One region of the Devosia salina genome, then DNA from elsewhere that is predicted to be linked to it. Evidence: predicted binding sites of a transcription regulator. Region 1 holds the regulator's gene; the other holds the start of a gene.

The links. Region 1 encodes HrcA, which represses chaperone genes, less so after heat shock. Its sites were predicted from a motif close to GTTAGCACTCNCNNNNNGNGAGTGCTAAC; they were not measured.
Region 2: K1X15_RS02605 (co-chaperone GroES) is a predicted target of HrcA. The motif match lies at 1,754-1,782, and genes of this name have one in related genera.

Annotation. Positions count from the first base shown of each region.
Region 1 is NZ_CP080590.1:4,119,231-4,122,640, reverse strand. It holds gene K1X15_RS20275 (non-canonical purine NTP pyrophosphatase) at 1-564, opposite strand, end outside; gene rph (ribonuclease PH) at 710-1,426, opposite strand; gene hrcA (heat-inducible transcriptional repressor HrcA) at 1,567-2,652, shown strand; gene grpE (nucleotide exchange factor GrpE) at 2,717-3,316, shown strand.
Region 2 is NZ_CP080590.1:532,817-536,226, reverse strand. It holds gene K1X15_RS02625 (hypothetical protein) at 1-19, shown strand, start outside; gene K1X15_RS02620 (DMT family transporter) at 39-1,007, opposite strand; gene K1X15_RS02615 (hypothetical protein) at 1,026-1,217, opposite strand; gene K1X15_RS02610 (DUF427 domain-containing protein) at 1,284-1,643, opposite strand; gene K1X15_RS02605 (co-chaperone GroES) at 1,827-2,117, shown strand; gene groL (chaperonin GroEL) at 2,176-3,410, shown strand, end outside.

The DNA.
Region 1 (3,410 bases):
ATGCTTGGTCTCGGCGTCCATTTCGCCGAAGGTGACGTCATAGCCATCGGGCATGAACATCGGGTCATAGCCATGCCCGACATCGCCGCGCGGCGGCCAGACCAGCGTGCCGTCGCACTTGCCGACATAGAGCACATCACGCCCATCGGGGTGGGCCAGGCACAGCGTGGCGTTGAACGAAGCCCGGCGCTGGCCAGGTGAATTGGCCCCGGCCGCCTGCAGGGCATCCTCGACCCGCTTCATGGCGCGGTTGAAATCGCGCGGGACGCCGGCCCAGTCGGCCGTATAGACCCCCGGATCACCCCCCAAGGCGTCGACGCAGAGGCCCGAATCATCGCTCAGCGCCAGCATGTTGGCGCCCCTGGCCGCGGCATGGGCCTTGGTGCGCGCGTTCTCGGCAAAGGTCGTGCCGGTCTCTTCCGGTTCAGGCAGCCGCAATTCCCCCGCCGAAACCAGCTCCAGCCCGAACGGCGCGAACAATTCGCGAAATTCCTTGAGCTTGCCGGCATTGTGCGTGGCGATGCAGAGGCGATCGCCAGCATGGAGGCGGGGGATGCTGCTCACTTGCTCTGTCCTGTATTCGTGCCCAGGGCACGGGCTATGTCATTCCAGATGGCGCAATCCGGGCGCGGCGCCTTGCTAGTGCCAGCCTGCTGCTCGGCTGCTGCCGGGCGCTCGGCGGCTTCGGGTTGACGAACAGGCGCGGTCTTCATTGGCCCAGCACCGATTTCTGCATGCTGGACAGCTCGCCAATGCCCTTTTCCGCCAGGACCATGAGGGCGTCGAGTTCGGAACGGTCGAAGGGCGCGCCCTCGGCGGTGCCCTGGATTTCGACGAACTTGCCGGCGCCTGTCATGACGAAATTGGCGTCGGTATGGGCCTCCACATCCTCGAGATAGTCGAGATCGAGCACCGGGGTGCCGCGATAGATGCCGCAGGAGATGGCTGCGACGCTGTCGATCAGCGCCTTGCCGCGGGTGAGCTGGCGCTCCTCCATCCACTTGATGGCGTCGACCAATGCCACATAGGCGCCGGTGATCGAGGCGGTGCGCGTGCCACCATCGGCCTCGAGCACATCGCAGTCACAGGTGATCTGCACTTCGCCCAGCGCTTCAAGATCGACCACGGCGCGGAGCGAGCGGCCGATGAGGCGCTGGATTTCCTGGGTGCGGCCCGACTGCTTGCCTGCCGTCGCCTCGCGGCGGGTGCGCGAACCGGTGGCGCGGGGCAGCATGCCATATTCGGCCGTGACCCAGCCCTTGCCCTTGCCGCGCAGCCAGCCGGGGACGCTGGTTTCCACCGAGGCGGTGCACAGAACCTTGGTATTGCCAAAGGCAACAAGGCACGAGCCCTCCGCCTTCATGGCGACATTGCGCTCGAGAGTTACCGCCCGCATGTCGCTCGGCTGCCGTCCGGATGGCCGCATCGTGATTCCAGTCTTTGTTGCCGTTAACCGCCTCTTAACCCTCATCGACCCGCCTCACAAGCGCCCGGCGCTTGGCGGATGGGGAACAAGGGCCTAAATGAGGGAGCAGGGTTAAAGTCGACGAGTTTAATCAAACCAGCATGACCAGACCGTCCGAAGACTTCCTCTCCGTGCTCAATGCCCGCAGCCAGGACATTTTTCGTCGCCTCGTGGAGCGCTATCTCGATACGGGCATGCCGGTGGGGTCGCGCGATCTCTCGCGCCTGTTGCAGGTGGAACTCTCGCCTGCTTCGGTGCGCAACGTCATGGCCGATCTCGAGGATCTGGGACTGATCGCGGCTCCGCATACCTCGGCCGGCCGCGCGCCGACACAACAGGGGTTGCGCTTCTTCGTCGATTCCATGCTCGAGATCGGCGCCGTCAACGAAACCGAGCGCAGCCAGATCGCCCGGCATATCGAGGGCACGGCGGGCCATGCGCAGGTCGAGGACGTATTGACCGAAGCCTCTTCGCTGCTGTCCGGCCTCAGCCAGGGGGCAGGCGTCGTCATCGCCACCAAGGCCGACATGGTCCTCAAGCATATCGAGTTCGTGCGGCTCGACGCGACGCGCGCTATGGCGATCCTGGTGGGCGAGGACGGGCAGGTGGAAAACCGGGTCCTCGACCTGCCGCCCGGCTATACCGCCAGCGCCTTGCAGCAGGCCGGCAATTATCTCGCCCATTATGTGGTGGGTCGCACGCTTTCGGAGGCGCGCAAGGTGCTGCACGATCGCCGGGCCGAGCAACGGGCGGAACTGGACGAATTGACCCAGCGCCTGGTCGATGCCGGCATTGCCACCCTGGCCGAGCCGGGCGGCAACAATGCCCCCACAGTGATCGTGCGGGGCCGCGCCAATCTCATCAATGACACCATGGCCAGCGACGAGCTGGCGCGCATGCGGCAATTGTTCGACGAGCTGGAAAGCAAGGACGGGCTGCTCGAACTGCTCGGCGATGCCGAACGGGCCCAGGGGGTTCGCATTTTCATCGGCTCGGAGAACAAGCTCTTTTCGCTCTCCGGTTCCTCGGTGATCCTCAGTCCCTACAAGGACGCCAATGACCGGATCGTGGGTGTGCTCGGGGTCATCGGGCCGACCCGGCTCAACTATGCGCGCATCGTGCCGGTGGTCGATTATACGGCCAATGTCATCTCCGCGATGATGGCGCGGAAGCGCGGCAAGACTTGAATTAGCCGTCCGCTTGGCCGATATGGCGGGCAAGAGATGTTACCCACATGGGAAAGAAGACCAGATGAGCGACGAAAACGCCGCCCAGGGCGAAACGCCGGAAACCGAAAATCCCGCGACCGACACGCCTGAAGTCGATCCCGTCGAGGCGCTTGCTGCCGAGAACGCCGACCTCAAGGACAAGCTGCTGCGGACCATCGCGGAGATGGAAAACCTCAGGAAGCGCACCGAGCGTGATGTCGCCGACACCCGCTCCTATGCGATTGCCGGTTTTGCCCGCGACATGCTGACGGCCACCGATGCGCTGAGCCGCGCACTGATGGTTATTCCGGCCGAAACGCGCGAGACGGCCGACGGGTCGCTCAGGAGCCTGATCGACGGGATCGAACTGGCCGACCGCGAAATGCAGCGCCTGCTCGCCAAGCATGGGGTGAAACCCATCGAGGCCGAGGGCCAGAAATTTGATCCGCACAAGCACCAGGCCATGTTCGAGGTGCCCAACCCGAACGTGCCCGAAGGCACGGTGGTGCAGGTGGTGCAGACCGGCTTTGCCATTGGCGAGCGCGTGCTGCGTCCGGCCATGGTCGGCGTTGCCAAGGGCGGCGCTGCTGCCGCTCCAACTGCTGCGCCCGAGGGTGAAGAGGGCATCGACAAGAGCGCCTGAGCTTTTGCGATTTGAAGATTGGAGAGGGCGCTGCAAGGCGCCCTTTTTTGTTTGCGGGCAAGACAAGGCCCCCTCACCCGCCGGCTTCGCCGTC
Region 2 (3,410 bases), 710 kb from region 1:
GGCAGCGCCACTGGAGTAGCGCGTGGCGTATCGCGACACTAGGGCGTGTTGGCCTGGCGCGCCTTGGACCTGTCCAGCCCCAGCCAGTGCTCACGCAGGATGACGGCAATGCCGGATGCGACGATGATCAGCGCGCCGACCAGCATGGTTATGGTGGGCACATCGGCAAAGATCACGAAGCCGATGATGATGGTCAGGAGCAGCGAGGTGTATTCGAACGGGGCAATGACCGACATGTCGGCATGGCGGTAGCACGAAGTCAGCAGCAATTGCCCGAGACCGCCAAAAACGCCGGCACCGACCAGCAGCACCGCCTGCTCCGGTGTCGGCCAGACCCAGCCCAGGGGAATGGTGCAGAGGCTGATGACGCTGGCACTGATGAAGAAATAGGTGACGATGGTTTCGGTCCGCTCGGTCTGCACCAGGGTGCGGACCTGCAGCATGGCAAAGGCGGACAGGATGGCGCCGCCAAAGGCAGCCAGCGCGCCCACGGCCTCCGCATCCCCCAGCACGGCACCGCCCGAGAGCACCGTCAGGCGCGGCCAGAGAATGACCATGACGCCCACCAGACCCACCAGGACGGTGGTCCAGCGGAACACATGCACCCGCTCATGCAGCAGCACGGCTGAGAGAATGACGATGATCAGCGGGGAGGCATAGCCGATGGCCGTTGCTTCGGGCAGCGGCAGGCGGGTCAGCGCGAAAAAGCCCAGGCTCATCGAGGTGACACCGATCAGGCCGCGCAGCACGTGCCCGAGCGGACGCGTGGTCTGGAAGGCGCTGGCAAGATTGCCCTTCCAGGCGAGGAAGCCCAGCACGGGCAGCATGGCGAAAAATGAGCGGAAGAACACCATCTGCCCGGAGGGCACGGTGTGGGTGGCCTTGAGCATGGTGGCCATGACCACAAAGCAGCAGACCGAGGCGACCTTGAGGGCAATGCCGCGCAGCGGGTCACCCGTCGCAGCCTTGGCGGAAGCGCGGGCAGGCTCTGCGGGGGACGCGGTCACGACAGTCCTGTCCGGGGCCTATTTGCCCGCAGCTTCCAGCTTTTCCTTGGCGATGCGGGCCGTGGCGAAGGCCTTGTGCTCGGGGCCGACGGCACTGCCGGACTTGACGACCTTGCCCGAGGCGTCCTGCACCTCCCAATGCCAGTTGGTATTGGCGCCGACGCCGCCGGCGCGGCGCAGTTTGATCTGAAAAGAAGACTGTTCGCTCATAAGGCTGCTTATGGCCCAGTCTTGGAGCGGGGGGAAGAGGGAAACAGCGCCGCCGGGCGGGCGCGCCTAGACTTCTGACACCCGCACCGAAACCCGGTCACCCCCAAAGGTGAGCATGTCGCGGATCGGCGCATAGGCGCCGTCGGCATAGGGGTAGTACCAGGCTTCGTCCACACCGTCGGCAGTGAGGGTCTTGATGGTGTAGAAATGGGCGTCGCCGGGCCCATCCTCGTGCCGCTGGGTTTCGGAGGCTTCGAGAATCCCGGGATGGACGTCGTCCAGGGGCACGAAGACCAAGGGCGACCGGCCCTGGCGCTCAAGGCTGAGGGCATGGAGGGTGCTGGCGATCTCGGCATCATCGAAAATGATGTGGACGCGCCCCTCGACCGGCGTCACCCGCGCTTCCGCTTCCCTGCGCTCGTCCATTTCAATTTCTCCATGCGTTCGAAAACCGTCCCGTAGTAACGCACGAACAAAAACTTCGGTTCACGCGCCTTGACTCTTTGGAAGCCCGATCCCTATATCCCCAACAGCTTGTTAGCACTCACCCAAAGCGAGTGCTAACAAGCACAGAATCGCATTCAGAAATGATGCCAAGAGGAACAAATCATGGGCTTCCGTCCCCTGCATGACCGCGTGGTCGTCCGTCGCGTCGACAGTGAAGAAAAGACCAAAGGCGGGATCATCATCCCAGACACCGCCAAGGAAAAGCCCTCCGAGGGTGTGATCGTCTCCGTGGGCCCCGGCGCCCGCGACGAAAACGGCAAGATCAATGCGCTGGACGTCAAGGCCGGCGATCGCGTGCTCTTCGGCAAGTGGAGCGGCACCGAGGTCAAGCTCAATGGCGAAGACCTGATCATCATGAAGGAAAGCGACATCATGGGCGTGATCGAAGCGTAATCCGCTTCTCGCGCCTTTTTTGTCGTCCCCCCAACCAGATATTCTCAAGGAGCCATAAATGGCCGCCAAGGAAGTCAAATTCTCCACCGATGCCCGCGAAAAGATGCTGCGCGGCGTCAACATCCTCGCCAATGCGGTGAAGGTCACCCTCGGCCCCAAGGGCCGCAACGTCGTGATCGAAAAGTCGTTCGGTGCCCCGCGCATCACCAAGGACGGCGTGTCGGTCGCCAAGGAAATCGAGCTCGAAGACAAGTTCGAGAACCTGGGCGCGCAGCTGCTGCGTTCGGTCGCTTCCAAGACCAACGACATTGCCGGTGACGGCACCACCACCGCGACCGTTCTGGGTCAGGCCATTGTCGTCGAAGGCGTCAAGGCCGTCGCCGCCGGCTTCAACCCGATGGACCTCAAGCGCGGCATCGACCTGGCCGTTGCCGACGTGATCGAGAGCCTCAAGGGCTCGTCCAAGAAGATCACCTCGTCGTCCGAAGTTGCCCAGGTCGGCACCATTTCGGCCAATGGCGAATCGTCCATCGGCGACATGATCGCCGAGGCCATGCAGAAGGTCGGCAACGAGGGTGTCATCACCGTCGAGGAAGCCAAGACCGCCGAGACTGAACTCGATGTCGTCGAAGGCATGCAGTTCGACCGCGGCTATCTCTCGCCCTATTTCGTGACCAATGCTGAAAAGATGACGGCGACCCTCGAGGACCCGTACATCCTGCTGCACGAAAAGAAGCTTTCCAACCTGCAGGCGATCCTGCCGATCCTGGAAGCTGTCGTTCAGTCCCAGCGTCCGCTGCTGATCATTGCCGAAGACGTCGATGGCGAGGCCCTGCCGACCCTGGTCGTCAACCGCCTGCGCGCCGGCCTCAAGGTCGCTGCCGTCAAGGCCCCGGGCTTTGGTGACCGCCGCAAGGCCATGCTGGAAGACATCGCTGTCCTCACCGGCGGCCAGGTGATCTCCGAAGATCTCGGTATCAAGCTCGAGAACGTGACCCTGGACATGCTCGGCACTGCCAAGCGCGTCGAGATCACCAAGGAAAACACCACGATCGTCGATGGCGCCGGCACCCAGGACGAGATCCAGGCCCGCGTCGGCCAGATCAAGGCCCAGATCGAAGAGACCTCTTCGGACTATGACCGCGAAAAGCTGCAGGAACGCCTGGCCAAGCTCGCCGGTGGTGTTGCCGTGATCCGCGTCGGTGGTTCGACTGAAGTGGAAGTCAAGGAACGCAAGGACCGCGTCGATGACGCGCTCAACGCGACCCGCGCTGCCGTTGAAGAAGGCATCGT